Massilia litorea: one gene and its partner. The protein of the gene in region 2 interacts with the protein of the main gene of each other region in a pairwise test. Links are inferred from orthologs where the notes say so. Each region holds a gene or a part of one and is shown on either strand. Other genes may lie near its edges.

Region 1 (15,146 bases), 2.5 Mb from region 2 along the record:
GCAGATGCTTCAGGCGTTCGCGCGCAACATGGGTGTAGATCTGTGTGGTGGAAATGTCGGAGTGTCCCAGAAGCAGTTGCACCACGCGCAAGTCGGCGCCGTGGTTGAGCAAATGGGTGGCAAAGGCATGGCGCAGCGTGTGCGGCGACAGCGGCGCGCGGATGCCGGCTTTGACAGCATGCTTCTTGATCACGACCCAGAACATCTGGCGCGTCATTGGCCCGCCGCGGCTGGTCACGAACAGGGCGTCGTCGACCTGCCCGTTCAGAATGATGCCGCGCGCATCCTTCAAATAACGCTCGAGCCAGGCACGCGCTTCGCCGCCGAACGGCACCAGCCGTGTCTTCGCGCCTTTACCCGTGACCCGCAACACGCCATCGTTCAAGCTGAGTTCGACAATTTTCAGGGCCACCAGTTCCGACACCCGCAGTCCGCTCGCATACATGAGTTCGAGCATCGTGCGCTCGCGCAGGCCGAGCGGCGTGGCGACGTCGGGCGCGGCCAATAATGCCTCGACTTGCGCTTCGGAGAGCGTATGCACGAAGCGCGTCGGCTGGCGCGCGGTGGCCATCTTCAGGCAGGGGTCCTCGGCTACCTGGTTACGCCGCAGCGCCAGCGCATAGAAACGTTTTAAGACCGACAGCCGCCGGTTCGCCGTGCTCGGCTTGGTGTCGGGATGGCGCTCTGCGAAATAACTGGCCAGGTCTTCGGGGCCGGCGCCGAGCAGGCCGCGGCCGGGGCGTTTGACGCCGAGCCAGGTCGAGAACATGCGCATGTCGCGCCGGTAAGCGTCGAGCGAGTTCTTCGCCAGGCCCTGCTCGAGCCAGAGCGTGTCGCAGAACTCGTCGATCAGTCCCAGATCGCCTGCTGCTGCCATGGAGATGCGGTCGCGCCTTCGTGGCGCAGCAGCCAGCGTTTCACCGACAGGTGAAAGCCGTTTTCGTCGTCGTTGTTCGAAAAGCCGCCAAGGCCGCCGGCGGCGGTCACGCGGTGGCAGGGAATGACGAGCGGGAACCAGTTGGCGCCGCAGGCCTGGCCGACCGCGCGCGGGGCCGAGCCGATATTCTTGGCGATCCTGCCGTAGGTCAGCACCGAGCCGCGCGGGATGGCGCTGATCGCGTCCCACACGCGTTTCTGGAAGGCGCTGCCGGCCTCGAACAGCGGCAGATCGAAGCGGAAATCGGGGTCCGCCAGGTAACGCTCGACCTGCAGCGCGGCCTGCTCGGCCACGGCATCCTGGGCGTCTTTCTCGTGGAAACGCGGCTGCAAATAGACGAGCTCGCGCACCCGTTGATCCTCGGTGCGGATGCCGATCGCGCCGAACGGGGCCGCCACGATGGCGGAAAACAGCTCGCTGCCTTGTTGTGTAGTCATCGCCACAGTTTACTCCTCGCGCGCCGCGCTTACCAAACTTTTTCGCTGGGGAAATTGCCTGTCCGTGGCGGCCGGCTGAGCCGAAAAAGGCTATGCTGGCCTCATACGTGACAGGATCCCCATGCCGCCCGCGAAACGCATTCTGGCCCTTCTGTTCCTGCTTGCCTGCCTGGCCCAGGCGGGCGCCGCGCCGCAGGCGCCGCTGCGGGTCGGAATTTATCAGAATGCGCCGAAAGTGTTCATGAACGAGGACGGCGGCGCCTCCGGCATCCTGGTCGACCTGTTGCGCGAAATGGCCAGCGCCGAACACTGGCCGCTCGAATTCGTCGCCTGCGAATGGCAGGCCTGCCTGGACGCGCTGGACGCGGGCCGGATCGACCTGCTGCCCGACATGGCCTGGTCCGACGAACGCGCCCACCGCTATGCCTTTCACCAGGTGCCGGTGCTGCACAGCTGGTCGCAGATCTATGCGCGTCCCGGCAGCGCGATCCGTTCCCTGCTCGATTTGAAAGGCCGCCGCGTGGCCGTGCTGGCCGGCTCGGTGCAGGCGCAAGTGCTCCCTGGCGTGCTGGCCGGGTATGGCGCGGTGCTGGTGCCGGTCGTCTCGCTCGAGCAGGGCTTCGCGATGGTCGGCAATGACCAGGCCGATGTCGTGGCCGCGAACCACTATTATGGCGAGGCCAGCGCGAAGGCGCACGGGCTCGAGGCCACGCCGGTCGTGTTCAATCCGGCGCGCCTGTATTACGCTGCCATGCCCGGGCGCCAGCCGGCGGTGCTGGACGCCATCGACCGCCACCTGGGCGCCTGGCGCGCCGACCCGGACTCGGTGTATTTCGCCTCGCTGCGCCGCTGGCAGGCGGCCGGGCCGGCGCCCGCGGTACCGCCGGCTTTGCTGTGGACCCTGGCCGCGACCATCGGCCTGCTGCTCTCCGCGCTGGCCGTGGCGAGCTGGCTGCGCACCGAGGTCGCGGCGCGCACGCGCGCGCTGCGCGACAACGAGCGCAAACTCTCGACCATCCTCGACAGCGTCGATAGCCTCATCTACATCAAGGATGCCCAGTCGCGCTTCCAGTACGTGAACGGCGCCCTGTGCCGCCTGCTGAACCGGCCGGCGGCCGCCATCCTGGGCAAGACCGATGCCGACCTGTTCGGTCCCGAGCAGGCCAGGATGACGCGCGCCGGCGACCTCGCCGTCATCGAGGGGCACGAGCGTTACGTGGCGGAGGAGTGCCTCAACGGCAAGCTTTACCTGACCACCAAAATCCCGCTGGTGCACGACGAGGAAGTCCACGCGCTGTGCGGCATCACTACCGACATCACACCGCGCAAGCAGGCCGAGGAATCGCTGCGCATCGCCGCCACCGTGTTCCAGTCGGCCGAAGGCATGTGCGTGCTCACGCCCGATGCGATCATTGTCGAAGCCAACCAGGCCTTCGGCACGCTCAACGGCTGCCCGGCGTCGGAACTGGCCGGCGCGCCCTTCCCGCCGTTCTCGCTGGAGAGCGACGGCGACGACTACCGCGAACGGATGTGGGACAGCGTGCGCTACGAGCAGTCGTGGCAGGGCGAAGTCTGGACCCGGCGCCGCGACGGCGAGCGCTATCCGGCCTGGCTGACGGTCAGCGCCGTGCGCGATGCAAACGGCGTACTGACCAATTTCGTCTGCACCCAGTCCGACATCAGCGCGCGCAAGCAGGCTGACGAGAAAATCGTCCAGCTGGCCTATTACGATTCGCTGACCGGCCTGCCGAACCGGCGCCTGCTCTACGACCGGGTCACGGGTTGCCTCGGCCGGCACGGGCGCCAGGACCACGTGGGCGCCCTGCTGTTCCTCGACATGGACAATTTCAAGGACCTCAACGACAGCCGCGGCCATGTCGTCGGCGACCAGCTGCTGCAGCAGGTCGCCGCGCGCCTGCTGGCCTGCGTGGGCGCGAGCGACACCGTGGCGCGCCTGGGCGGCGACGAATTCGTGATCCTGCTCGACGCGCTCGGTCCGGACGAGCCGCAAGCGCGGCAGCATGCCGAGGCCGTGGGCGAAAAAATCCTCGTGGCCCTGCGCGAACCGTTCGAGGTCGGGGGCGCCGTGCACCACGCCAGCTGCAGCATCGGCGTCACCTTTAGCACCGGCCACGAAGACAGGCTGGACGACCTGATGCGGCGCGGCGACCTGGCGATGTACGAGGCCAAGCGCCAGGGCCGCAACACGCTGCGCTTGTTCCATCCGTCGATGGAACACGAGGTGACCTACCGCACCGAGATCGAGACGGAGCTGCGCGCGGCGCTGCTCGATTCGCAGTTCGTGCTGCACTACCAGGGCCAGGTCGACGGCGACGGCCTGCTCACCGGCGCCGAAGCGCTGGTGCGCTGGCAGCATCCGACGCGCGGCCTGGTGGGCCCCGCCGGCTTCATCGCCATCGCCGAGACCTCGGGCCTGATCCTGCCCCTGGGCCGCTGGGTGCTGCGCACCGCCTGCGAGCAGCTGGCGCTCTGGTCGGCCTCGGCGGCCACGGCCCACTTCACGATCGCCGTGAACGTCAGCGTGCGCCAGTTCCTGCAGCGGGATTTCGTGGAAGAGACGCTCGCCATCGTGCGCGAAAGCGGCATCGATCCGGCCTGCCTGAAACTGGAATTGACCGAGACCCTGATGATCGAAGGCGTCGAGGAAACGATCGGCAAGATGCATGCCCTGCGCGAACACGGCATCTGCTTCTCGCTCGACGATTTCGGTACGGGGTATTCGTCGCTGAGCTACCTGAAGCGGCTGCCGCTCGACCAATTGAAGATCGACCAGAGTTTCGTGCGCGATGTGCTGGACGACCCGAACGACGCCTCGATCGCGCGCAGCGTGGTTGCGCTGGGCAAATCCTTAGGCTTGAAAATCATCGCCGAAGGGGTCGAGACCGAAGCCCAGCGCAACTTTCTGGCGGGGATCGGGTGCGATCACTGGCAGGGGTATTTATTCAGCAGGCCGGTGGATGCCAGAACGCTGGAGGAGCTGGCAGCCTGAAAATATACCTACGTTACGCCACTGCCAGGTGTTATAGCAAACTGACGGGTGTTCACGAAACCCCAGGCGAAAAAAAAGCGCACCCTTGGGTGCGCTCCAATCATCAGGCACGTCCCGGTCGTTTGGCAGTGCCAACGACTTCTGTCGAACGTGTGTCTCCTCTCATGATCTCCGGTATGGACTACCGTGCTTTTTCTGCCCCTCCAAAGACTGTGTCCGGGTTGCCTGCACCGCTTTGGTGCCGCAGCGCCCAATCATAACGCAACTGTGCCAACGAAGAATAGTTTTTTATATACGGTTTTCGCAAATGCACCACAGTCGAGGCGCCCGTGTCACGACAGCCCTCGCGACACCATTCTTACTGACCGAAGCGTCATTATTTCTCCGCTGTTTGTCGGGCAATTGCATCAATTAAATCCTTGCCGATGCGACGCTCCATCTGGCGGTGCACCGGCAGCAGCGCGGCGCGCCATTTCTCCTGTTCCTGGGGCGTCAGGTAGTAGATCGTGGTCTTGCCCGCCTTGCGGATCGCCTCCAGAGCGCGGTCGTTGTCGCGCTGGGCGATCGTTTTTTCGAACGCGGTCGCGTCGCGCATCGCGCGTTCGAGCGCGGCGCGCACGTCGGTCGGCAATCCGTCCCAGAACTTGCGGTTGACGATCACCGCGTAGCCGAGATAACCGTGGTTCGACACCGTCAGGTGCTTCTGCACCAGGTGCATGCGCTGGGTGTACATGTTCGAGGGCGGATTCTCGGTACCGTCGACCACACCCGTCTCGAGCGCCTGGTAGGCTTCCGAGAAGGCCATCACCTGGGGCCGGGCACCGAGGGCGCGCATCTGGGCGTCGAGCACGGTCGAGGACTGGATGCGCATGCGCAGGCCGCGGAAGTCGAGCGGCACGTGCAGCGGCCGGTTGGCCGACATCAGCTTGAAGCCATTGTCCCAATAGGCCAGGCCGGTGATGCCTTTCGACTGCAGCTTACCGAGCAGGTCGCGCCCGATCGGGCCCTCGGTGACGGCGTACAGCGCCGCCTTCGAGGGGAAGATATACGGCAGGTCGAACGCTTCGAACTCCTTCACGCCGAGCGGGCCGAACTTGGCCAGCGAGGGCGCCAGCATCTGGACAGCACCCAGCTGCAGGGCTTCGAGCTCCTCCTTGTCCTTGTAGAGCTGGCTGTTCGGATACACTTCCACCTTGACCCGGCCGCGCGTGAACTGTTCGGCCAGCAGTTTGAAACGTTCGGCGGCCTGCCCTTTCGGGGTGTCGGGCGCGACCACGTGGCTGAACCTGATGACGATCGGGGCCTGGGCCCAGGCGACATTGAGAGAGGCGACAAAGGCCAGGACCGCGGCCAGGAATTTGATGGTCATGCGTCGATCGAAAAAGATGAAATAAGCAAGGCGCCTGGCGCGGACCGCGGTTGCGTTGCCACGACAGAAGTCCACAATAGCATCGCACAAGAAAACCTTCCACTATCCCATGAATAACCCGTTTTCCCTGCGCCGCCGCGCCAACCTGGCCCGTCCCTGGCGCTGGCTGGTGCCGGTCCTGCTGGTGCTGCTGTTTCTCGCCGTCCTGTTCTGGCTGCCCTGGCAGGCGCGCCAGATGGAAAGCAACGAGCGCCAGGAACAACTGATCGCCGACACGCTGTGGGTCGAGCAGACCCTGCGCTTCGAACTCGCGCGCAGCGAGGAAGCGCTGGCCACGCTCGGCACCGACCTGGCCGACAAGCCGCCCGCGCCCGCCGTGCTGCAGGCGCGCCTGGCGCAACTGTTCAAGAACGGTCCGGAACTGCGCCGCGTGTTGTGGCTGGGGCCGAACGGCGAGGTGCTGGCGCGCCATGGGGCCGACCCGGCCGGCGGCGCGCCGGGCCTGAGCGAGACCCAGGAGATGGCGCGCCTGACACGGGCCGGACGCTACACCGAGCCCTACGGCGCCACCTCGCACATGCAGGGTTTACTGGACTATTACCTGCCGCTGTACCACGACGGCGCCTACGCCGGCAGCCTGATGGCGACCTACAGCCTGAAAACCCTGCTGAACGAAACCGTGCCCTGGTGGTTCGCCCAGGACAATGCCCTGTCCCTGCTCGACCGCAACGACGTCGCGGTGGCGGCGCGCGCCGACGGCGGCCCGGGGCGCGGGGTCTACACCCACCGCCGCGCGCTCGACCTGCCCGGCGCCTCGATCGTGCTCGCCACCGACAGCGTCAAGGGCGCGCCGCGCCTGCTGCCGAATTTACTCGTCGGCTCGGTGATCGTGCTGGCGCTCGGCTTGCTGTGGAGCCTGCTCACCCTGTGGCGCCACATCTCGCGCACGCTGGCGGCCGAGTCCGCGCTGCGCCAGCAGATGGCCTTCCGCACCGCGATGGAAAATTCGCTGATGACGGGCCTGCGCGCGCGCGACCTCGAGGGGCGCGTCACCTATGTCAACAAGGCCTTCTGCGAGATGGTCGGCCTGCCGCCGGAAGAGCTGGTAGGCAGGAAGCCGCCGATGCCCTACTGGGCGCCGGAAGCGCGCGGCGAATACGAGGAACGCTTCGCCGGCGTATTGGCCGGCACGATCACGCCGCAGTTCGAGACCGTGTTCCAGCGCTCGGATGGCGTCCGGGTGCCGGTGCTCGTGTTCGAGGCGCCATTGGTCGACAGCCGCGGCAACCAGACCGGCTGGATGAGTTCTATCCTCGACATCACCGACCGCAAGAAGGCCGAGGAACTCAATCGCCAGCAGCAGGAAAAGCTGGAAACGAGCGCGCGCCTGGCAACCATGGGCGAGATCTCGTCGATGCTGGCGCACGAGCTGAACCAGCCGCTGGCCGCCATTTCCAGCTACACGGCCGGCGCCCTGAATGTGCTCGAGCGCGCCGACAAGGGCGTGGCGATCGAGCCGACCCTGCTGCGGCGCGCGCTGGAGCAGGCGCGCCAGCAGGCCCAGCGCGCGGGACAGATCATCAAAAGCGTGCACGAATTCGTCAAGAAGAGCGAGCCGCAGCGCGAGACGGTCGATATCTACAGCGTGGTCGACGGCGTGCGCGCCTTGATCGAACTGCAGGCGCGCAAGTGGTATGTCGCCCTCCAGATCGAGCTGCCGGCGCGGCTGCCGCCGGTCTCGGCCGACCGCGTGATGCTCGAGCAGGTGCTGCTGAACCTGACGCGCAACGGCGTCGAGGCGATGGCGGACGTGGCACCCGAGCAGCGCATCCTGCGCATCACGGCCAGCGCCGACGCGGCTCAGGTATCCGTTTCCGTGATCGACAAGGGCCATGGCATCGCACCCGACGTGGCCGAGCGCCTGTTCTCTCCCTTCTTCTCGACCAAGGCCGAGGGCATGGGCATGGGACTGTCGATCTGCCGTACGGCGATCGAGTTCCACGGCGGCACGCTGACCCATGCGCCGAACCCGGGCGGCGGTACCGTCTTCACCTTCAGCCTGCCGCGGCCCTCCGCCGCCCCGCCGGCCGAGCTACAATGACGGCAACCAGGAGACCCCCGATGCTGCATATTGTCGACGACGAAGACGTGATCCGCGATGCCCTCGCCTGGCTGGCGCAGTCGCGCGGACTCGCGGTGCGCGGCTATGCCGGCGGCCAGGCCTTCCTCGACAGTGTCGGGGAGCCCGACCCGGAGGGCGACTGCGTGCTGCTCGATGTGCGCATGCCCGACATGAACGGCATCGCCGTGTTCGACCAGATCATCAGCCGCGGCTGGCTGGCGCGGATGCCCGTCATCTTCCTCACCGGCCACGGCGACGTGCCGATGGCGGTCGATTCGCTCAAGCGCGGCGCCTTCGATTTCTTCGAAAAGCCCTTCAACGACAACGACCTGATGGACCGCGTCGACCAGGCCCTGGCCGCGGCCCGCAACGCCGCCAGCGCCGCCCGCGTGCAGGCGCGCCTGGCGACCCTGTCGGCCCGCGAACGCGAAGTGCTCGACCTGATTTTGGCCGGCAAGATGAACAAGGTCGTGGCCGACGAACTCGGCATCAGCATGCGGACGGTCGAGGTGCACCGGGCGCACATCTTCGACAAGATGCAGGTCAAGACGGCGGTGGAGCTGGCGGGCTTGCTGAAGTAGTTCCCTTTTGGTTCCCTTCTCCCACACCACAACTCAGCCACGACTTCCGGTCACAAATGAGCGCGCACAGGACGTGCCGAACGCCGTCCCGTTTTGTCGATCGCTTGTAAAATCCACATTGAACGCGTCGCTGCTTGCGCCCGTGACGCCAACTTCTTTAGGGAAAGCAGATGAACGAAAAGACAGTTGCAGATCGCATGTTCCTGCGCAACGCGAAATCGATGCTGATCATGAACGGCAGCGTCCACCCGACGGTCGTGGCGCAGTTTCCGCAAGAGCTGGTCAAGGAAGGCGATGGCCCCTTCGACGTGATCATGATGTTCTGCATGAACCGCAAGGACCTCGAGCAATTCCTGCCGCAGGCCAAAGAACGGCTGAGCGACAAGGGTTCGCTCTGGATCGCTTACCTGAAGCAGACGGCCTCGAAAGCCACCGATATCAATCGCGACTCGATCAACGCTTATCTGAAGGAAAACGGGATCACCGCCGTGGCGATGATCTCGATCGATGGCGACTGGTCGGCCATGCGCGCCAAGCGCATCGAACTATGATGCGTGTTGCAGCAGCGCCCATTCGACGTGTTCGCGCACCAGCGCGGACGGGTGCGTTGCGCGCGCCTGCAGTGCCGCCACGATGAGCGGATCGCCGCGGCGCCCCTGCGCGGCATTGCCCAGCCCCACCGCCAGGTTGCGCAGCCAGCGCTCGTGGCCGATGCGCCGGATCGGACTGCCTTCCATACGGCGGTTGAATTCCTCTTCTTCCCACGCGAACAGTTCCAGCATGCTGGCGTCGCCGAGACCATTTCGTTCGTCGAAATCCGGCACCGTCGCCCGTTGCGCGAACTTGTTCCAGGGGCAGGCCAGCTGGCAATCGTCGCAGCCGTAGATGCGATTCCCGATCAGGCCGCGCAGCTCGACCGGAATGCTCCCCTTCAGTTCGATCGTCAGGTAAGAGATGCAGCGCCGCGCGTCGAGCCGGCCAGGGCCGAGGATGGCCTGGGTAGGACAGAGGTCGATACAGTTGCTGCAGGCGCCGCAGTGACTGCTCGTCGGCGCATCGACCGGCAGTGGTAAATCGACCAGGATCTCGCCGATAAAAAAGGTCGAGCCGGCATCGCGCGAGAGCAGCAGCGTGTGCTTGCCGCGCCAGCCCAGGCCCGCCTTTTCTGCCAGCGGCAATTCCATCACCGGTGCCGAATCCGTAAACACCCGGTAGCCATATTCGCCGATCTCGCCCTTCACGCGCTCGGCCAGCTGGGCCAGGCGGTTGCGCAGCACCTTGTGGTAATCGCGGCCGCGCGCATACATCGACACCACGGCGGCGCCCGGCTCCAGCTGGCGCGCCAGCTCGCGCTCGCGCCAGCCCTCCTGCAGCGGCAGATAATCCATGCGCGCCACGATCGCGCGCACCGTTCCCGGCACCAGTTCGGCCGGCCGGGCGCGCTTCATGCCGTGGCTTGCCATATAATCCATCTCGCCGTGATGACCCGCCGCCAGCCAGGCAGTCAGCCCTTCTTCGGCGTGCGCGAGGTCGACGTCGGCGATGCGGACGTCGGCAAAGCCGAGTTCGCGTCCCCAGGCCTTGATGGCACGGGTCAGTTCCTGCAGATCGGGGAGTTGAATGGACATTCGGTCAAGGACAATCACGGCACCAGCGCGCCACCAAACCTACCATTTTAATTGATGCAGCACTTCACAGCCTACCTGCCGGACGAATCGGCGACCCTTCTCCTTGGCGCCGCCCTGGCCCGGGCCGTCGTTCCGGGCCTCGTCATCTACCTGCACGGCGACCTCGGCGCCGGCAAGACGGCGCTCACGCGCGCGCTGATCCAGGCGGCCGGGCACCAGGGCACCGTCAAAAGCCCGACCTATACCTTGTCGGAACCGTATCGGGTGCAGCTGGACGGCCAGCCCGCCAACATCATCCACTACGACCTGTACCGCATGTCCAGTCCGGAGGAATTCCTGGATGCGGGCTTTCGCGAAGACTTCGACGGCAAGAACATCTGCATCGTCGAGTGGCCGGAAAAGGGCGAGCCGGTGTTGCCGCCACCCGACGTCCGGGTGTCGCTCGAGGTCCACGGGGTCGGACGTGCTGTAGAATTGCAGGCGTTGTCTCCACAGGGCCTGCTATGTCTCGACCGCCTCTCCTTCGCCCCGCCTCCGTGACCTCCCCTGCGCGCCGCCGTACCGTGCTCAAAGCCGGCGGCACGCTGCTGCTGTCGGTGATCGCCCCGCTGCCCGCATATGCGGCGCAGATTCTCGCCGTGCGCGTCTGGCCGGCCGACGACTACACGCGCGTCACGCTGGAAAACGACACCAACCTGAAGGCCGAGCACTTCCTGGTGCCCGATCCGCCGCGCCTGGTAGTCGACATCGACGGCCTGCAACTGAACGACACCCTGAAAAGCCTGGTGGCGAAAATCGAGTCGAACGACCCGTACATCAAGCAGGTACGCGTCGGCCAGAACCGCCCGAACGTGGTGCGCCTGGTGTTCGACCTGAAGGAAGAAGTCAAGCCGCAGGTGTTCACGCTGGCCCCGGTCGCGGAGTATAAACACCGCCTGATCTTCGACCTGTATCCGGTACGCGAAGCCGATCCGATCGCGGCCCTGATCGACAAGGGAGAATGGTCGCCCGGCGACGGCACGGCCACCGCGGTGCCGGCCGTACCGGTGCCGCCCGCGCAGCCGGTAGCGCCCGATCCGGTGGCGCGCCTGGAAGCGGAAATCGCCGCCATGAGCGGCAACGCGGCACCGCGCGCTACTCAGCCAATGCAGCCGACGCCGGCGCCGGCGCCGGCGCCCGGCAAGCCTGCGAATAAACCGCCGCTCCCTGCGAACAACGTGGTGCGGATGGTGACGATCGCGCTCGACCCCGGCCACGGCGGCGAGGACCCGGGCGCGATCGGCGCCACCGGCACGCGCGAAAAGGACATCGTGCTGGCGGTGGCGAAAAAACTGAAAACGCGCCTGGAAGCGCTGCCGAACACGCGCGTGATGCTGACCCGCGACGGCGACTATTTCGTCCCGCTCGGCACGCGCGTGGAAAAGGCAAGAAAGGTGCAGGCCGACCTGTTCGTCTCGATCCACGCCGACGCCTTCATCGAGCAGCGCGCACGCGGCTCGTCCGTTTTCGTGCTCTCCGAAAAAGGCGCCAGCTCGACCGCCGCACGCTGGCTCGCGACCGACCAGAACAAGGCCGACATGATCGGCGGCGTGAACCTCGCCAAGCATGACCGCCAGCTGGCCAGCGTGCTGTTCGACCTGTCGACGACGGCCCAGATCAACGACAGTTTAAAACTCGGCAAGGCGGTGCTGGGCGAGATCGGCGGCATCAACCGGCTGCACAAGGCGGCCGTCGAGCAGGCCGGATTCGCGGTGCTGAAAGCCCCGGACATTCCGTCGATCCTGGTCGAGACGGCCTTCATTTCGAATCCGGAAGAGGAAGCGAAGCTGAAGGACGACGACTACCAGGAGCAGCTGGCGAACGCCATCACCAAGGGCATCAAGCGTTATTTCTCGGCGAATCCGCCGATGGCGAAGAGCCGCATGACGTAAGGCCGCATTCCGGGCCGCCATGGCATACTACGCGGCCCAGATCCGTCAGGTTTTAGACATGAACCATCTCGATGCCGCCGTCTCCACCACCTTCGGCCAATTGCCGGCCCTGCTGCTCACTTCTCCCGACGGCGCGCAGGCGAACGTCACGCTGTACGGCGCCCACCTGATTTCCTGGCGCGGCGCCGACGGGCGCGAGCGCCTGTTCTGCAGCGCGAAGTCGGCGCTGGACGGCAGCAAGGCGATCCGCGGCGGGGTGCCGGTGATCTTCCCGCAATTCGCGGAACGCGGCAGCGGCATGCGCCACGGTTTTGCGCGGGTCAGCAACTGGCGCGTGCTCGACCAGGGTCTCGATGAGGGCTGGGCCTTTGCCGTGTTCGCGCTGGCGCCGTCGGACCTGGCGCCGCAGCATGCGCAAGCCTGGCCGCACGCGTTTGAATTGAGGCTGCGCATCGCGATCCGCGCCAACGAGCTGACGATGGCTTTTGAAGTGCGCAATACGGGCGCCACACCCTTCCCGTTCGCGGCGGCGCTGCATACCTATTTCCTCGTCGACGATGTGGGCAGCGTGCGCATCCTCGGCGTCGAGCGCGAGGAGCTGGCGATCAGCGACAAGTTCGACCGCGTGTACCAGGGCGTCGAGCCGCGCCTCGCCCTGGTCGATGGCGGGGTCGTGCTGACGCTGCGGCAGGATGGGTTTGCGGATGCGGTGGTGTGGAATCCGGGGCTTGAGGATGCGGCGGCGCTGGCGGATATGGCGGACGAAGAATACCGGCGCTTCGTGTGCATCGAGCCGGCGCGGCTGGAGGGGCTGGCCTTGCAGCCGGGTGAAGCCTGGGTAGGTGAATACCAGGTCAGCTGAACTCTGACCCGTAGGGTGGGCGGGTCTCCCGCCCACGCGTTCAACTGCACCGGCCGCGCATTGCGTGCACCGTAGGGTGGGCTCCCCGAGCCCACGCGTGATACGGACCGGCTCCGATGTCGTGCTCGACGATCTTGATGGCAGGTATTACGCGTGGGCACAAGTGCCCACCCTAGGTTACGCGGCTGCTTCGGCTCAACTGACCGGCATTACGGCATCGCCGGCTTTTCCTTTAATTCGATTCCTTGACCATCCGCCCGCCACTTTCCTGCAGCGGCCGCGCATTCAGCGGATACAGGCGCGAGAACAGCGCCATCTGCGCCGGCGACGCGGTCATCGGCTGCTTCATCACCAGCCACTGTACGTTCTCGGTGCAGGGCGGCGTGGTCAGCGAACCCATGTAGGTGTAGTACTCGCGCCGGTTCGGCAGCAGCTCGAGCGGGTCGAGGTCCACGCCCGGCGAACCGAGCTGCCCCTTCTCCAGGGGGATGTTGTTCCACACGGTCTGGATCGCCTCGTTCGGCTTGCCGCGCTCGAGCAGCACGGCGACGACCGCCAGCTGGCCGCCACGGCCGCGGTGCACGAGGTGCACCACCATCTCGGTGCCCTTGCCGTTGATGCGTTCTTCCGAGGGGCGGTGGAAGTGGAACTGCACCAGCTCGTAGCGCTCGACGCCGACCTGGATGAAACTGCCGCCGGCGACATTCACCTGCACCGTGTGGCCGTTGTCGATCTCAGTGAAGCTCGCGGGACGGTAGTCGAAATCGATCTCGTCGAGGTTGACCTTCATGCCGTCGCGGATGTCGATCGGCGACTGGCGGCTGCCCTTGCCGCACTGGGCCCAGGCCGGGTTGATCTTGCCCCAGTTTTCCGGGCCGAATTCGCCGTCGTAATCCCAATGGTTGCTGATCTTCGGCGCGGCCGCGATCGCCGCTTCCTTCTTGCGTTTGGCCTCGGCCGCCTTTTTCGCCTTGGCGGCCGCGGCCGCGCGCGCAGCCTGCCTGGCACGCATCTCGGCCAGGCGCTCGGCGATTTTCACGGACAGGTCGACTTGCGCATCGTCGTCGGGAGCGGAGACGGCGGCGGCGACCTTGTCGGCCGTGGCCGCGCTGGCCTTGGGCGGCTTTTCGACCAGGGACTTGTCGATCAGCGGCTTGTCGATCAAGGGTTTGGTGAGCGGCGCGGACGCCTTGCCGCCCTTCTCGTCCTTCTCCACTTTCCCGGCGGCCGGCTTGTCGGCGGCCACGGCCGGCCTGGCCAGCGCGGCAGCCAGTCTGGCGGCGTCCTGCGATTTCTTGTCGGCCTCCGGCGCCGGCTTGGCGGCGTGCGGCGGTTCGTTGGCGCTTGCGCTCAGCATCAGGATGCTGGTGGCAAACAGGGCGATCAGGTTACGCATGGGGGTGGAGAGAAGTGAGTTCACCCCTCCTTAACGACGCTTCCATGAAGAAACTTGAGAGGGTAAACGCAAACGCGCCGGATAAATCCGGCGCGCTGGTCATTCGTGCAAGCTGCGCATGCGCTTAGCGGCTGAGCACCTTGCGGCCGAACTTGTACAGGCCGCCGATGGCAAGCGGCACGATCGCGGCGCTGACGCCCACGAGCACGATTTCCGTCAGGTGGTCGCGCACGATCGGGATATTGCCGAAGAAGTAGCCGGCCGTCACCAGGCTGGCCACCCACAGCACGGCGCCGGTGATGTTGTAAAGCTGGAAACGCCAGTGGGTCATGTCCGACACGCCGGCGACGAAGGGTGCGAAGGTGCGCACCACCGGCACGAAACGGGCCAGGATAATGGTCTTGCCGCCGTGCTTTTCGAAGAAATCGTGGGTGCGGTGCAGCGCGTCCTTGTTGATCCAGCGGTAGTTCTGGGTAAACATGCGCTGGCCGACGGCTTCGCCGATATAGTAATTCAGGGTGTTACCGGTGACCGCCGCGACAATCAGCAGCAGCATCAGTAATGGATAACTCATCTGGCCGGTAGCGCAGAAGGCGCCGGCAATGAACAGCAGGGTATCGCCCGGGAAGAAAAACAGGACCACCAGACCTGTTTCGCAAAACACAATCGCGAACAGGACCATATAGACATAGATGCCGTACTCGGCGAGCAGCACTCCCAACGTCTTATCAACATGAAGAATCATGCTGAAAAATTGCATCAGATCCATAATTTTCCTAAACGGTAACAACGAATCATACCATCAGACCGGTGTGCCGAACCGCCGGGCGGGCAAGCCCCGCGCCAGTTTTTAAGGAAGTGTTAAGTTTTGCA
Region 2 (15,167 bases):
ACCGAATAGGTCGCGTATTGCAGCATCAGCACGGCGTCGCCCACGGCAATCGCCAGCGCGCCGCCGGAACCGCCTTCACCGATGATGGTGGCGATCAGCGGCACTTTCAGCTCGGCCATGACATAGAGGTTGTGGCCGATCGCTTCCGACTGGCCGCGCTCTTCGGCGTCGATGCCGGGGAACGCGCCCGGGGTATCGACGAAGGTGAAGATCGGCAGGTTGAACTTTTCGGCGACCTTCATCAGGCGCATCGCCTTGCGGTAGCCTTCCGGTTTCGGCATGCCGAAATTGCGCATCGCGCGCTCTTTGGTGTCGCGGCCCTTCTGGTGGCCGATGACCATGCAGGCCTGGCCGTTGAAGCGCGCGAGGCCACCGATGATCGACTGGTCGTCGGCAAAGGTGCGGTCGCCGTGCAGCTCGTGGAAATCGGTGAAGATCGCGTTCACGTAGTCCATCGTGTACGGACGCTGCGGGTGGCGCGCGATCTGCGAGACCTGCCACGGGGTCAGCTTGGCGTAGATGTCTTTCGTGAGCTGCTGGCTCTTCTTGTCGAGGCGATCGATCTCTTCCGAAATGTCAACGGCGGAATCGTCCTGGACGAAACGCAGCTCTTCGATTTTCGAATCGAGTTCGGCAATAGGCTGCTCGAAACTGAGGAAAGTTGTTTTAGTCATTGTACCTCCGGGGGTTATTCTGTTGCCATGGCGCAAGGCGTTCGCGCGGCGATTTGGCGTTATTCTACCGTACCGGAGGCCGCTGCGGACGCCAAACCTGAGGCAGCGCCGGGATCGAGACTGCGCCACAGATACCAGGTGGCGACGGTGCGCCAGGGCTCCCAGTTGGCCGCCACCTCGCGCGCATCGCTGCGCGAGACGGGCTCTCCGGAAAAATAGTTCTGGCTGATGCCCTGGATCAGGCCCGCGTCGTCGAGCGGCAGGACGTTCGGACGCAGCAGGTTGAAGATCAGGAACATCTCGGCCGTCCAGCGGCTGATGCCGCGGATCTGCACGAGTTCGGCAATGACGGCCTCGTCGTCCATCTCGGACCACAGGTTCGTGTGCACGCGCTTGGCCTTGAAATGGTCGGCCAGGTCGAGGATGTATTCGGTCTTGCGTTTGGACAGGCCGCAGGCGGACAGCTGCTCGGCGCCGAGCTTGATGATCTGGCCCGGGGTCAGCTTCGGACAGCACGCGTTCAGCTTGGCCCAGGCGGCGTCGGCCGCTTTCGGCGTGACCTGCTGGCCGACGATCGAGCGCGCCAGGGTCGTGAACGGATCGGGATGCCCCTTCAGGTGCATGTCGCCGAACTGCGGAATGAGGCGCTTCATGATGCGGTCGCGCTTCATCAGCTCGGCTTTCGCCTCGGCCCAGTACGCGGGCACCTCGAGTTCCGGCGTGCCGTTGCCGCCGTTGTCCTTTTCCGCTGCCATCATGCGCGACGCCAGTTCGTCGTCCCGTCCGGTTTGTCTTCCAGGATGATCCCGGCGGCCAGCAGCTCGGCGCGGATGCCGTCCGCTTCCGCGAAATTGCGCGCCTTCTTGGCGGCGGCACGGGCCGCGATCAGGTCGGCGATCTCGGCTTCGCCGAGGCCGCCCTGCCCGCTGCCGGCACGCAGGAATTCCTGCGGCGCACGCTGCAGCAGGCCGAGCACGCCGGCCAGGGCTTTCAGCTGGCGCGCCGTCGCGACCGACTTTGTGCGGTTGACTTCGCCTGCCAGGTCGAACAGCTCGGCCACGGCCAGCGGCGTGTTGAAATCGTCGTCCATCGCTTCGCGGAAACGGCGGGCATGGGCCTCGCTCCAGTCGACGGCGGGCGTCTCGCTACCGAGGTCGACATCGCCGAGGGCCGTGTACAGGCGCGTGAGCGCACCCTTGGCGTCGTCGATGTGCACGTCCGAATAGTTCAGCGGGCTGCGGTAGTGGGCGCGCACGATGAAGAAGCGGATGACTTCGGCATCGTATTTCTTGAGGACGTCGCGGATCGTGAAGAAATTGCCCAGGGACTTGGACATCTTCTCGTTATCGACGCGGACGAAACCGTTGTGCACCCAGTAGTTCACCATCGGCACGCCGAAGGCGCCTTCGCTCTGGGCGATCTCGTTTTCGTGGTGCGGGAATTGCAGGTCCTGGCCGCCGCCGTGGATGTCGAAGTGTTCGCCCAGGTGCGCGCAGGACATGGCCGAGCACTCGATGTGCCAGCCCGGACGGCCGCGGCCCCATTTCGAATCCCATTTCGCTTCCGCGGGTTCGGATTCCTTGGCCGCTTTCCACAGAACGAAATCGAGCGGGTCGCGCTTGCCGGTGTTGACGTCGACGCGTTCGCCGGCACGCAGGTCGTCGAGCGACTTGCCCGACAGCTTGCCGTAGTTCGGGAAGCTGCGCACCGCGTAGTTGACGTCGCCGTCCTCGCCCTGGTAGGCCAGGCCCTTCTCTTCGAGCTTTTCGATGATCGCCAGCATGCCGGGCACGTGCTCGGTTGCGCGCGGAACGACGCTCGCCGGCAGCATGTTCAGCGCGGCGAAGTCTTCGTCCATGTACTGGGTAAACCGCGTGACGAGCGAGGACAGCGTCTCGCCGTTCTCGACCGCGCGCTTGATAATCTTGTCGTCGATGTCCGTGATGTTGCGCACGTACTTGACCTCATACCCCGATTCCATGAGCCAGCGATAGATGACGTCGAAGGCCATCATCATGCGCGCGTGGCCGACGTGGCAGTAGTCGTAGACGGTCATGCCGCAGACATACATGCCGACCTTGCCGGCCTCCATCGGGACGAATACCTGTTTCTCGCGCGCCAGCGTGTTGTAGATCTTTAATTGGCTCATGGGTGGTGATGTTTCGAGAGGGGATCGGAAGCCCGGAGCAATACGAATCCCGAGCGCGTTCGCTATACAGCGCGCGCCGGGATTCGCTCTTGCGTCGGGACCGTCAGCCCTCTTTGTTGTTCTTGGATACCAAATTCTTTTGATAGAATGAGACGTTCTGCGCAAAGTATAGCATTGATAAAAACCCGGCTGGCCGCATATGGCTCAGGTTTATTTTTCTGCAAAAGACTTGACAGGCCTTGCGCCACGTCCACCGAGGAGACGCCCCATGCACGCACAAAAACAATCCCGCCGCGCCCTTCTGACGCACCTGGCCGCGGCCGCGCTGGCGATCGGCTTTGCCGGCCACGCCTTCGCCGCCGACAATCCGCAGGTGGCGATCAAGACGACGATGGGCGAGATCGTGGTCGAACTCGACGCCGAACACGCGCCGAAGAGCACGGCGAACTTCATGCAATACGTAAAGTCCGGTTTTTACAAGGGTACGGTCTTCCACCGCGTGATCGACGGCTTCATGATCCAGGCCGGCGGCTATACCGAGAAACTGGTCGACAAGCCTGGCGTGCGCAAGCCGATCCCGAGCGAGTCGAAGAACGGCCTCTCGAACAAGCCCTACACGCTGGCCATGGCGCGTACCGACAACCCGAATTCGGCGACCTCGCAGTTCTTTATCAACGTCAACGATAATGCCGGCCTCGATTATCCGGGCCAGGACGGCTACGGCTATACCGTGTTCGGGCGCGTGGTGAAGGGGCAGGAAACGGTCGACAAGATCAAGGGCGTGATGGTCGACGACATGCGCGGCATGCAGAATGTACCGGTGACACCGATCGTGATCCAGTCCACCACCGTCCTCGGTGGCGATCGGCTTGTAAAGTGAGTCCTTAAATAAGCTGTAAAATACCGGTCTTGCATTCTTCTTCAACAAATAGAACAGGATTACCCATGACCTCCGTACTGCTGACCACCAACAAGGGCAACATCACCATCGAACTCGACGCCGAGAAAGCGCCGAAGACCGTTGCCAACTTCCTGGACTACGTGAACAAGGGTCACTTCAGCAACACGATCTTCCACCGCGTGATCAAGGACTTCATGATCCAGGGCGGCGGTTTCGAGCCAGGCATGAAGCAGAAGCCGACCGACGCGACCGTCGAGAACGAAGGCAAGAACGGCCTGAAGAACGACAAGTACACCGTCGCCATGGCCCGCACCTCGGCCCCGCATTCGGCATCGGCCCAGTTCTTCATCAACACCAAGAACAACGACTTCCTGAACTACCCGGGCCAGGACGGCTGGGGCTATGCCGTCTTCGGCAAGGTCACCGCGGGCACTGAAGTCGTCGACGAGCTGAACAAGGTCGCCACGTCGCGTGCCGGCATGCACGCGGACGTGCCGGTCGAGCCGATCATCATCGAAAAAGCCGAAGTCATCTAATTAGTACCGTCTAGTACCACCCCTCGCGCGGGAGAAAGTTTTAATATGTCCACTCCCGCGCGCACGGCCGCGCTTTTCATTTCCGACCTGCACCTGCAGGAATCCCATCCGCTGACGGCAGAAGCCTTCTTCCGCTTCCTCGACGAGCAGGCGGCGCATGCGGACCAGCTCTATCTCCTTGGCGACATCTTCGAATACTGGGCCGGCGACGACGACCTGGACACGCCCTTCCACGCGCGCGTGATCGCAGCCCTGCGGGCGCTGGCCGATCGTGGTGTGGAAGTGTTCTGGATGGCGGGCAACCGCGACTTTCTCGTCGGCGCCGGTTTTGCGCAAGCGGCCGGCTTGCGGCTGCTGGACGAACCGCACGTGGCCACGATAGCCGGCCAGCGCATCGCCCTCGTGCACGGCGATGCCGAATGCACGCTCGATATCAAGTACATGGAATTTCGCGCGACGGTGCGCAATCAAGCCTGGCAGGAACAGTTCCTGGCCATGCCGCTGGCCCAGCGCAAGGCGATCATCGCCGGCCTGCGCGAAGGCAGCCGCGAAGCGCATACGACCAAGTCCTACGAGATCATGGATGTCACGCCCGCTGCGATCGACGCCCTGTTCGAGACCCTTGGGGTCGAGGTGCTGATCCACGGCCATACCCACCGCCCTGCCCTGCACCTGCATGGCGGCAAGCGCCGCTACGTGCTGCCCGACTGGGAGCTGGATGTCCAGCCGCCGCGTGGCGGCTGGATCGCCGTCGATGACCATGGCTCGGTAACGAGACATGGCATCGACGGCTCGCCCGTCCTGTCCTGATTACAGGCTGGACTGCAGCAGCGCGTAGCGCGTCATGCCGTACAGCTTGCCGCCCAGGACCGCGACGGCGCCGATGTCGGCATTGCCCCAGCCGTAGGTCGGCGACGACACCACACCTGCCGGGCTGATCTTGCGCACGCTGCCCTGGCCGCTGAGGTACAGGTTGCCCGCGTCGTCGATCGCCATGTGGTCGATTTCATAGAAACCGAGGGTAGCGACGCCCACCGCACCGTCGATATTGCCGGTTTCATTGAACGGCGTGCCAGCGAAGACGCTCAACACACCCGCGGTCGAGTACTTGTAGACGGCTGCCGTGGCGGTATCGGCAATGTAGATATTGCCGGCGGCGTCGACGACGACCGATTGCGGCGTGAACTTGACGCCGGTACGGGCAGGGAACAGGGCCGCGATCTGCGCCGTGTTGACCAGCACGGTGCGCGCGCCGGCCGGGGTAACGCGGATCACTTCGCCTGAGTTGGTACCGGTCACGACCACTGCGTTGCCGCTCGGCTCGACCGCGAGGTTGACTGCCTTGATCGAGGCATCCGGGGTCGTCACCTCGTTGTTCAGGATGCGGCGCACGCCATCCGTTTGCGCGATCCACAGGCTGCCATCCTTGCCGGCCGCGATGCGTTGCGGCGTGTTGAAGGTTGCCGTCGCCAGCGCGCCGTTGTCGTTGCCCGGCGTGCCAGCCTTGCCGCCAACCGTCGTCACGAAGCCTGCCGGCGTTGCCTTGCGCACCACGTGGCCGGCCGGGTCGACCGAGTACAGGTTGCCGTCGCTACCAGCGGCCAGCGAGCTGAAGGAGCCGAAACGTGCAGCAATGCCTGGACCGTCGACGCTGGCGCGCAGCGCCGGGGTGGATTTCACGGTGCTTACCGCGCCGGTCAGGCTGACCTTGCGCAGGATTTCCTGGCCACTGTCGACGACGATCAGGTCGGTACCGTCGAAGGTAATCGACAACAGGGTACTGAAGGACGCTGCGGCGCCTTGTCCATCCACACTGGCGCGGTTGTCGTTGCCGGCCAGGGTCGTCACGACGCCTGCGCCGGTCACTTTGCGCACCTTCGCCAGGTCGGTCACATACATGTCGCCGTTCGCGAAGGTCATGCCGGTGATGGCGCGGAAGCGTGCATTCGCGCCGGTACCGTCTTCGTACGACAAGCCGCTCAGTTTGCCGACAAACAGGACCAGCGCGCCATTGACGTCTTTCCAGATACGGTTGTTCGAGTCCGAGAAGAACAGGCCACCGTCCGGGGCGCGTGCGACCCGTTGCAGGGTGATCGTCGCCGACGGATCCGGTTGTGGGTAGGTACGGGTGGTCACCACGCCGGCTGCGCTCACGAGGCGCACGGCAGGCTGCGAAGTCTGGGAGTCGATCACGATGACGCCGCCGGCGCCGTCGGAGACGAGCGAGCCCGGGCGTTCGAAGCGGGCAGCGGTGCCGGTCGCATTGACCTGGCCCATGCTGGCCGTTGCCACGTTCTTGCAGACGACCGTGCCGCCGCCGGCGAGGGTCGAGACCGTGCCGTCCGGCGCGACTTTACGAATTTCGCCGTTGCAGCCGTCGGACAGGAACAGGTTGCCCTGTGCATCGACGACGGCGCCGCCGGCGCCGCCCAGCCAGAATTGGGCTGCGGCAGCTGCGCCGTCGGCCGTACCCGGCTTGCCGGTGCCGCCGGCGAAGGTGGAGATCTGCTGGCTGGCCTTGTCCAGCTTCAGCACGCTGTGCGGACCCGCGTCGAGCACGTACACGTTGCCGTTGGCGTCGGCGGTGACGGCGAGCGGTTCCTTCAGTGCGGTCGACAGGCCGGCGACCTGGCCCGCCACCTGGTTACCCAGGACCGGCGCGCAGGCGATGGTCGCATTGTTGAGGTTGGCGTTGATCGTGCCCGAACCGTTGCCGACCTGGCAGGTATAACCCGCAGGCGCGATCGCCTCGATGTTGTAGCTGGCACCGGCATTGAGCTTGGTGTCGAGGGTGAACGCGCCGTTGGAGGCAATGATCTTCTTCTCGCCACCGTTGGAGACGGTGACCGGCGTGCCGGCTGCCAGGCCGTACACGGTGCCGCCCAGCGTGTACTGGGTTGCAGGCGTGGTCGGGTTCGTGCCGCCGGTCGATCCGCCGCCGCCGCCGCCGCCGCCCCCGCCTCCGCCGCAACCAGCCAGTAATACGACCAGGGCCGTGGCAACTGCAAATTCAAATCGTTTGAGTTTCAATTTATTCTCCTTGAGCACTTATTGGGGCGAACTACACCGTTCGCCTATGCGACACGCAATGTGATGATGCAAAAAATACAAGAAATTTTGATAATTGATTTTCACACATTTTTCTCAACAGCGGCGCTCGATACGATTCATGCTGGAAACGTACCCAAATGAGATGAAACAATTTCCCTGCGGGGATAACGAAGCCTAACTGTTTCCTAAACGAACCTTTTGAAGCAGATTCATGTGCATATTGGGGGTAGCCTGCCAGCCTGCGTGCTGGTGCCATTTGTAACAGTTCGTTAGTTTTTAACAAGAAATTTTCTCTATCATGTCGGCATGCGCGAGCCATGAGCGCGCCGCACAGCCTGATGGGCACGGCCGGGTTGTGCGTCGAGCACTGTCGCGTTCGGCTTGCCATGCGCTTTGCGCCGTTCAGTGCCGCTTTTTTGCAGTTCATCGCATTCCGGTTTCGCCGAAAAGTGCTGGTGTCATACTTCACTACAACACCACCGCATTCGATCAACACAGGAGCCAGAGATGATTGAGCATGCTGCAGCAGCCGAGCGACAGGGAGGCCATCCATGAACATCGGCTGGAACGACAACGCACCCATTTACCGCCAGCTGAAGGACCGGGTCATCGATATGATGCTCGACGGCATCCTGAAGGCCGGCGACGCCCTGCCCTCGGTTCGCCAGATCGCGGCCGAGTACCAACTGAACCCGATCACCGTTTCCAAGGCATACCAGGAACTGGTGGACGAAAACCTAGTAGAAAAACGAAGGGGGATTGGCATGTACGTGACTGAAGGAGCGAGCGAGAAACTGCTTGCAAGCGAACGCGAGCGCTTCCTGCGCGAAGAGTGGCCGGCCATGGTGGAACGCATCCGCCTGCTGGGCCTGAACGTCGAACAGCTGCTGCACACCACGCAGCCGGGAGGTTCAGCATGAGCGCCGTGATTTCCGCCCGTGGCCTGACCAAGCGCTACGGCAAGCAGACCGCCATCGACGGCATCGATTTCGATATCCCGGCCGGACGCATCGTCGGGCTGATCGGCCCCAACGGTTCGGGCAAGACCACGACCCTGAAGGCGGCGCTCGGCCTGATCCCCTTCGACGGCGAACTGACGGTCATGGGCAAGGATCCGCGCACCCAGCGCGACGCCCTGATGCAGGACGTGTGCTTCATCGCCGACGTCGCCATCCTGCCGCGCTGGCTGCGCGTGATGGACGCGATCGACTTCGTGGCCGGCGTCCATCCGCGCTTCGACCGCTCGCGGGCCGAAAAATACATCGCCAACACCCGCCTGCGTCCGACCATGAAGGTCAAGGAAATGTCGAAGGGCATGATCGTCCAGCTGCACCTGGCCCTGGTGATGGCGATCGACGCCAAGCTGCTCGTGCTCGACGAGCCGACCCTGGGCCTCGACATCATCTACCGCAAGCAGTTCTACCAGAACCTGCTGGAAGACTATTTTGACGAGAACAAGACCATCATCATCACCACGCACCAGGTCGAGGAAGTCGAGCACATCCTGACCGACCTGCTGTTCATCCGCGACGGCAAGATCGTGCTGGCCGCCTCGATGGACGAAGTCGGCGAGCGCTATGTCGAAGTGATGGTGGCGGCCGACAAGGTGAATGCCGCCAACGCGCTGCAGCCGCTCGACCAGCGCACCGTGTTCGGCAAGAACGTGATGCTGTTCGACTCGGCCCGCGCCGGCGGCGTCTCGCGCGCCCAGCTCTCGGCCCTCGGCGAAACGCGCAATCCGAGCGTCGCCGACCTGTTCGTGGCAACCATGAAAGGAACCTACGCATGAATACGATGAAATGGCTGCTCCGCCGCGAGTTCTGGGAGCACAAGGGAGGGTTTGTCTGGGCGCCGCTGATTGCCGCGATCATCATGGTGGTGCTGGTGGGCGGCGTGCTCGGCTACGGCGTCGCAAGCGGCAAGATGGCCGCCGACAACGTCAGCATCCGGGTCGACGGCGAGGAAGTACACCACACCTCGATCGCGAACGTCATGACGAGCGAGAAGCGTGCCGAGGTGGCGAGCATGGCCGCGAATAACTACATCGCCGTCGGCGCGCCGATCTTCGTCGTGTTGCCGGTCGTGGCCTTCTTCTACTGCCTGGCCGCGCTCTACGACGACCGGCGCGACCGCAGCATCCTGTTCTGGAAGTCGCTGCCGATCTCGGACGCCGATACCGTGCTGTCGAAGCTGGTCACGGTCCTGGTGGTGGCGCCCATGATCACGATCGGCGTGGCGACCGCCGCGGCGCTGGCGATCTGGTTCCTCGGAGCGCTTGCGGCAAGCCATCTCGGGATCAGCCTGTTCGGCCCGGTGCTGACCAACGTGAATTTCTACCTCGCACCGCTGTACCTGGTCGGCATGGTGCCGGTCTACATCCTGTGGGCGCTGCCGACTGCCGGCTGGCTGCTGCTGGTGTCGAGCTGGGCCAAATCGAAGGTCTTCCTGTGGGCCGTCGGCGTGCCGCTGATCACCGCCGTGCTGCTGAAGTGGCTCGAATACCTGATCGCGATGACCTACCAGGGGCCGGCCCTCAACATCGGCCATGCCGTCCAAAAGGTGCTGGAGGCGATCCTGCTCGGCTTGATTCCCGGAACCTGGTTCATGAACGCCGGCGGCGACCTGCCGATGCCGACCCATCAAGGCGTCGACATGATGACGATGCTCGCCTACTCATGGTCGACGCTGTCCAAGCCTGAACTCTGGGCTGGCGTGCTGGCCGGCGTGGCGATGATCTTCGCGGCGATCCGCCTGCGCCGCTGGCGCGACGAGGGTTAAGCATGCGGCGCACATTGCTTGCATGTGCGCTCGGCTCCCTGCTCCTCTGCGGCCCGGCCGCGGCGGTGCCAGGGGTCGATGAGCCCTCGACGATCCACGTCAACGCCCTGCGTCATCCGGAGCTGCGCAAGTACAAGGCGATCCTGGCAGGCCTCGACAGCTTTGAGCGGCACCATGCGCTGGCCCCGAACATTCCTGCGCTGCGTTTCCGGATCGAAGCACGCCATGATTCCGGGCTGCCCGAACAGCCGACCGTACGCATCGAACGCGAGCACGATTTCATCCTGCCGCTGGCGCTCGACACCAGTAACCGCTTCACGGTGCCCCGCAGCGAAGCGGCGCTCGACGCCGGGGGCGAACTGGTGCTGAACCAGAAGCGCAAGGACTATCGGATCGTGCCGGAGGTGCGTACGCCCGGCTTGCCGGACAATATGCGGCGTCTGGGCGACCTGCGCCTGGAATGCAAGGTCACGGTTGCGATCGCGAAGGAAGAAATTCCCCTGTTCTGGGTGCTGACACTGAACAGCGTGCTGTTGAACCGGGACTGGTGCAACTTTTTCTCGGAAAAGGAACGCCGCGCAGGGTTCCGCTTTAATACCGAGACATCGATCCTCGCAGCCACGTTGCGCGAAGGTGGGCGCAGCATGGTACTGGAGACCGGAAAAAAACACTTCCTCGTAGGCCTGAGCGACGCCGAATGGAGCGACGAGGCGCTGGTGGAACTGGAATTCGGCACGGCCCCGCCCGCCTCGCCCGCGGCGCCTACTGGAACTGCTGGCGAAACGCCTCGAACTGCGCCTTGAGCTCTTCAAGTTCGGCGCGCACTGCGGCGACTTCCTCTTCCAGCTGGCCGATGCGGGAGGATGGCGCCGCCGGGGCGGCGGCGCTGCCGAATGCCGAGTCGTCGCGGGCGGTGGAGATCTCGCCGCCCAGCAGCTGGCCGTAGCGCGATTCCTTGGTGCCGGGCGCGCGCTCCAGTTTCGCCACCAGCGGCGGATATTTATCGATCAGGAACTGCAGCGTCGCCTCGACGTCGGCCACCGACTTGAACTCGTGCAGGCGGCCGGTGCGGGTGCGGATCTCGCCGGCGGTCTGCAGGCCGCGCAGCATCAGCACGGTCAGGACCGCCACCTTGTCCTGCTCGAGCGTCCATTTGATGCGCATCCGGTGCTCGTATTTCGTGACCCGGGCGCCGGCGGCGCTGATGCCGCTCACCAGGCGCCGCTCGATCAGGCGCTGCAGGGTGTCCTGCACCGTGTCTTCGGACAGCTGCATCACCGGATCGCGGCTCGACAATTGATTGCAGCCATTCACGATGGCGTTGAGCGACATCGGATAATTGTCCGGCGTGAGCGCCTCTTTTTCGGCCAGCACGGCCAGCACGCGGATCTCGAACGGGTCGAGCACGGGCGCCGTACCGACGCCGGCGATTGTTTCTTCAGTCATGGCTTCCTTAATCGACGAGCCGGTTCAGTTCGGCTGAATCGAGTTTATCACCCTCGAGCATGTTCGGGCAGGCGATGCCGGCCGCCTTGATGGTGGCCGTCAGGCGTTCGAGCTGCTCGTCCTGGCGCGCCACGTGATCGATCAGGCCGCGCAGGGCTTTCGAAACGGGATCGTCTCCGTTCGCCGCGACGCCGTAGGCCGCGAACATGCGCGCGCTGCGCGACTGGTCTTCCTTGCGGATGATGTGGGCCGGGTTGCCGACCGCGGTGGCGCCTGCCGGGACCGGTTTCACCACCACGGCATTCGAGCCGACTTTCGCAAATTCCCCTACCGTGAACGCGCCCAGCACCTGGGCACCGGCGCCGACGATCACGCCGCGCTCGAGCGTCGGATGGCGCTTGGTGCCGGCCACCAGCGTGGTGCCGCCGAGGGTGACACCCTGGTAGATGGTGCAGTCGTCGCCGACGACGGCGGTTTCGCCGATGACCACGCCGAAGCCATGGTCGATGAAGACGCGCCGGCCGATGGTCGCGCCGGGGTGGATTTCGATGCCGGTAATGACGCGCGCGAGGTAGGAAATGAAGCGGCCGAGCCACTTCAGGTTCAGGTTCCAGCAGGCATGCGCCCAGTTGTGCAGGACGATCGCGTGCAGGCCTGGATAGCAGGTCAGCACTTCCCAGCCGTTACGGGCGGCCGGGTCGCGTTCGATGATGCTCTTGATATCTTCGCGCAACGAGGAAAACATAATAAGTACAGAAGGAAAACAGGGGCAAATGGTAGCTTATACGGCTACACATTGCTTGGGAGGGGGTCAATTTGGAGGGATTGCCCGCGACGGCGGGCGTGGCCGTTGCCGGCGCATGCGTTGTGCGCTGATACGCGTGGGCTCAAGAGCCCACCCTACGTTACGCGACAGCCAGCGACTGTTGTGCACCGTAGGGTGGGCTCTTGAGCCCACGCGTCAAACAGTGCTTGCAACGAGGCTAAGGATTTAGCACCGGCTTTCAGACATTGATACCGCGCTGGCGGCGCGCTTCGTACAGGCAGACGCCCGAGGCGACCGAGACGTTCAGGCTCTCGACCGAGCCGAACATCGGGATGCTGACCAGCAGGTCGCAGGTCTCACGCGTCAGGCGGCGCATGCCCTCGCCTTCGGAACCCATCACCAGCGCCGTCGGGCCGGTGAAGTCGGCTTCGTACAGGCCCTTGTCGGCGTCGTCGGACGTGCCGATCAGCCAGATGCCGCGGTCCTTCAGCTCGCGCATGGTGCGCGCCAGGTTCGTCACCGTGATGTAGGGAACCGTCTCGGCAGCGCCGCTGGCGACCTTGGCGGCGGTGGCGTTCAGACCGACCGCGCGGTCCTTCGGCACGATGACCGCGTGCGCGCCGACGCCGTCGGCCACGCGCAGGCAGGCGCCCAGGTTGTGCGGATCGGTGATGCCGTCGAGGATCAGCAGCAGCGGCGGACCTTCGATTGCATCGAGCAGCTCGTCAAGGTTGCGCGCCAGCGCCAGCTGGCTGGCGAAGGCGATCACGCCCTGGTGCCGGCGGGTGCCGACGATCTTGTCGAGGCGCGCGGCCTCGACCGGCATGACGCGCACGCCCGCCTCTTTCGCGTTGGCGATCAGGGCCTTCATGCGGGCGTCGTTGCGCTCGGCATCGACGAAAATTTCTTCCACCGACTGCGCCTCATGGCGCAGGCGCGAGGTCACGGCGTGGAAGCCGAAAATCATTTTATTCTTCATGCGTTACTTTTCTTCTTGCTGCTCGTTTTGGATGGTGCACTCGCCGTCTTGGCGGCGGGCTTGGTGGCGACACTCTTTTTGGCGACACTCTTTTTGGCGACGCTCTTTTTTGCTGCCGGGGCGGGCACGGCAGCTTCCACTGCCGGCGCTGCTTCGACCTTGACGGCACGGGCGCGGCGCGGCTTGGCTGGCGCCTCATCCGCTACGGCGACCGGCGCCACGGCTTCGGCTGCCTTGGTGCGGCGTGCGCGTTTCGGTGCTGCTTCGGGCTCGGCCTGAACGACAGCAACTGCCTCGACCGGCGCCTCGGCGACTGCCTTGGCTTTGCGCGGACGCTTGGCGGCAACCGGCGCAGCTGCAGGCTCAGGTGCCGGCGCCTGCTCCAGGACCGGCTGCGGCGCTACCACGGCGCCCATGTCGAGCGCGGCCGGCAGTTTGCGCGAACGGCGGGCGGGCTTCGCTTGCGCGGCATCGGCGATCGGCTCAGCGGCTTGCACCGCTGGCTGCTCCACCGGGGCCGGTGCAGCATTCGCCAGCTCGCGCGCGGCGGCGCGTTCCTTGCGCTCCTTGCGCGAACGCTTGGATTTACCGCCGCCCGTCACCTCGACGCCGTTGGCGGCAGCGTCGAATTGTGGCTGGGCTGGGCTCTGGTCCTGCTCTTGCTCTTGCCCGGCTTGCGGCAGTTGCGCCGCAGCTCGCGTGCTGCCGCGCGCTCCTTGCGTCCGCGGCGCGAACGCTTCGAGCGGCTGCCCTTGCCTTCTTCGGCCAGGGCATTGCCGCCCTGGCGCGCCGCCGGCGCTGCCGCTGCTGCCGGCTGCGCGTTCGCACCGCGATTGCGGTCCGACTTGTTCTCGCCACGACGGCTTGAGCCGCCCTGCTCGCGTTGCTGCACAGGCGCCGCGCCGGCATTGGCGTCCTGCGCCAGCACCAGGTCGATCTTGCGTGCTTCCAGGTCGACCTTGGCCACCTGCACGGTGACGCGGTCGGTCAGGCCGAAGGTTTTACCCGTACGCTCGCCGCGCAGCAGGTGGCGCGCTTCGTCGTACTGGAAATAATCTTCGCCCAGGCCCGTCACGTGGACCAGGCCTTCGACATACAGCTCGTCGAGCTGGACGAAGATGCCGAAGGTCGTCACGCCGGCGACGATGCCGGTGAAGGACTCGCCCAGCTTGTCCTGCATGAAGTAACACTTGAGCCAGTTCTCGACGTCGCGCGACGCCTCGTCGGCGCGGCGCTCGTTGGCCGAGCAGTGCACGCCGAGCGCGTCCCAGATCGTCAGGTCCTTCTCGTCCTTGGCCTTGCCTTCGGCCTTGTCTTTCGCCTTCTGCTTGCGCGTGGCGTTCGACACGTTCGTGTTCAGCTTGGCGAGGTCGATTCCTTTCGGCTCGTATTTCTTGCCCGCCAGCACGGCCTTGATGGCGCGGTGGGTCAGCAGGTCGGGATAACGGCGGATCGGGCTGGTGAAGTGGGCATAGGCCTCGTAGGCCAGGCCGAAGTGGCCGACGTTGTCCGGGCTGTAGACGGCTTGCTGCATCGAACGCAGCAGCATGGTCTGCAGCAGGGTCGCGTCCGGACGCTCCTTGATCTCGCGCATCAGGGCTGCGTAATCGCTCGCCTGCGGCTTCAGGCCGCCGCCCAGGTTCAGGCCCGTCATCTTGAGGAAGGTACGCAGCTGGTTCAGCTTTTCCTCGGTCGGCGTGGCGTGGATGCGGAAGGTGCCCGGGTGCTTGTGGCGGATCAGCAGGTCGGCGGCGCAGACGTTCGCGGCCAGCATGCACTCTTCAATCAGGCGGTGCGCATCGTTGCGGGTGCGCGGGATGATCTTTTCGATCTTGCCCATCGCATTGCAGACGATATAGGTCTCGGTCGTCTCGAAATCGATGGCGC

What was found.
Region 1: the proteins of rlmB (region 2) and tsaE interact in binary tests that used the Escherichia coli proteins (3 or more experiments, as listed by UniProt). The link is inferred for Massilia litorea from one-to-one orthologs.

What each region holds. Positions count from the first base shown.
Region 1 is NZ_CP062941.1:2,081,387-2,096,532, reverse strand. Bases 8,904-11,881 are described here. They hold tsaE (tRNA (adenosine(37)-N6)-threonylcarbamoyltransferase complex ATPase subunit type 1 TsaE), read left to right. Parts: upstream 8,904-10,138; coding sequence 10,139-10,624; downstream 10,625-11,881. Other genes in these bases: LPB04_RS09325 (N-acetylmuramoyl-L-alanine amidase), read left to right, coding at 10,588-11,881; queG (tRNA epoxyqueuosine(34) reductase QueG), read right to left, coding at 9,002-10,084; LPB04_RS09340 (DUF3052 family protein), read left to right, coding at 8,904-9,007. Also shown: site-specific tyrosine recombinase XerD, read right to left, coding at 1-877; LPB04_RS09365 (methylated-DNA--[protein]-cysteine S-methyltransferase), read right to left, coding at 850-1,374; LPB04_RS09360 (EAL domain-containing protein), read left to right, coding at 1,496-4,384; LPB04_RS09355 (TRAP transporter substrate-binding protein), read right to left, coding at 4,761-5,753; LPB04_RS09350 (sensor histidine kinase), read left to right, coding at 5,863-7,854; LPB04_RS09345 (response regulator transcription factor), read left to right, coding at 7,875-8,456; more of LPB04_RS09340, read left to right, coding at 8,627-8,903; more of LPB04_RS09325, read left to right, coding at 11,882-12,015; LPB04_RS09320 (D-hexose-6-phosphate mutarotase), read left to right, coding at 12,074-12,877; LPB04_RS09315 (carbonic anhydrase), read right to left, coding at 13,110-14,297; LPB04_RS09310 (VTT domain-containing protein), read right to left, coding at 14,398-15,042. UniProt on the Escherichia coli protein: Required for the formation of a threonylcarbamoyl group on adenosine at position 37 (t(6)A37) in tRNAs that read codons beginning with adenine.
Region 2 is NZ_CP062941.1:4,540,987-4,556,153, forward strand. What follows is about bases 11,411-14,409. They hold rlmB (23S rRNA (guanosine(2251)-2'-O)-methyltransferase RlmB), read right to left. Parts: upstream 13,281-14,409; coding sequence 12,540-13,280; downstream 11,411-12,539. Other genes in these bases: LPB04_RS20365 (YceH family protein), read right to left, coding at 11,411-11,535; cysE (serine O-acetyltransferase), read right to left, coding at 11,543-12,280; LPB04_RS20380 (hypothetical protein), read right to left, coding at 13,277-13,882; rnr (ribonuclease R), read right to left, coding at 13,879-14,409. In the rest of the region: LPB04_RS20305 (acetyl-CoA carboxylase carboxyltransferase subunit alpha), read right to left, coding at 1-674; LPB04_RS20310 (DNA-3-methyladenine glycosylase family protein), read right to left, coding at 734-1,429; cysS (cysteine--tRNA ligase), read right to left, coding at 1,429-2,823; LPB04_RS20320 (peptidylprolyl isomerase), read left to right, coding at 3,092-3,703; LPB04_RS20325 (peptidylprolyl isomerase), read left to right, coding at 3,769-4,260; LPB04_RS20330 (UDP-2,3-diacylglucosamine diphosphatase), read left to right, coding at 4,306-5,070; LPB04_RS20335 (NHL repeat-containing protein), read right to left, coding at 5,071-7,290; LPB04_RS20340 (hypothetical protein), read right to left, coding at 7,322-7,864; LPB04_RS20345 (GntR family transcriptional regulator), read left to right, coding at 7,863-8,231; LPB04_RS20350 (ABC transporter ATP-binding protein), read left to right, coding at 8,228-9,100; LPB04_RS20355 (ABC transporter permease subunit), read left to right, coding at 9,097-10,089; LPB04_RS20360 (hypothetical protein), read left to right, coding at 10,092-10,892; more of LPB04_RS20365, read right to left, coding at 10,852-11,410; more of rnr, read right to left, coding at 14,410-15,167. UniProt on the Escherichia coli protein: Specifically methylates the ribose of guanosine 2251 in 23S rRNA.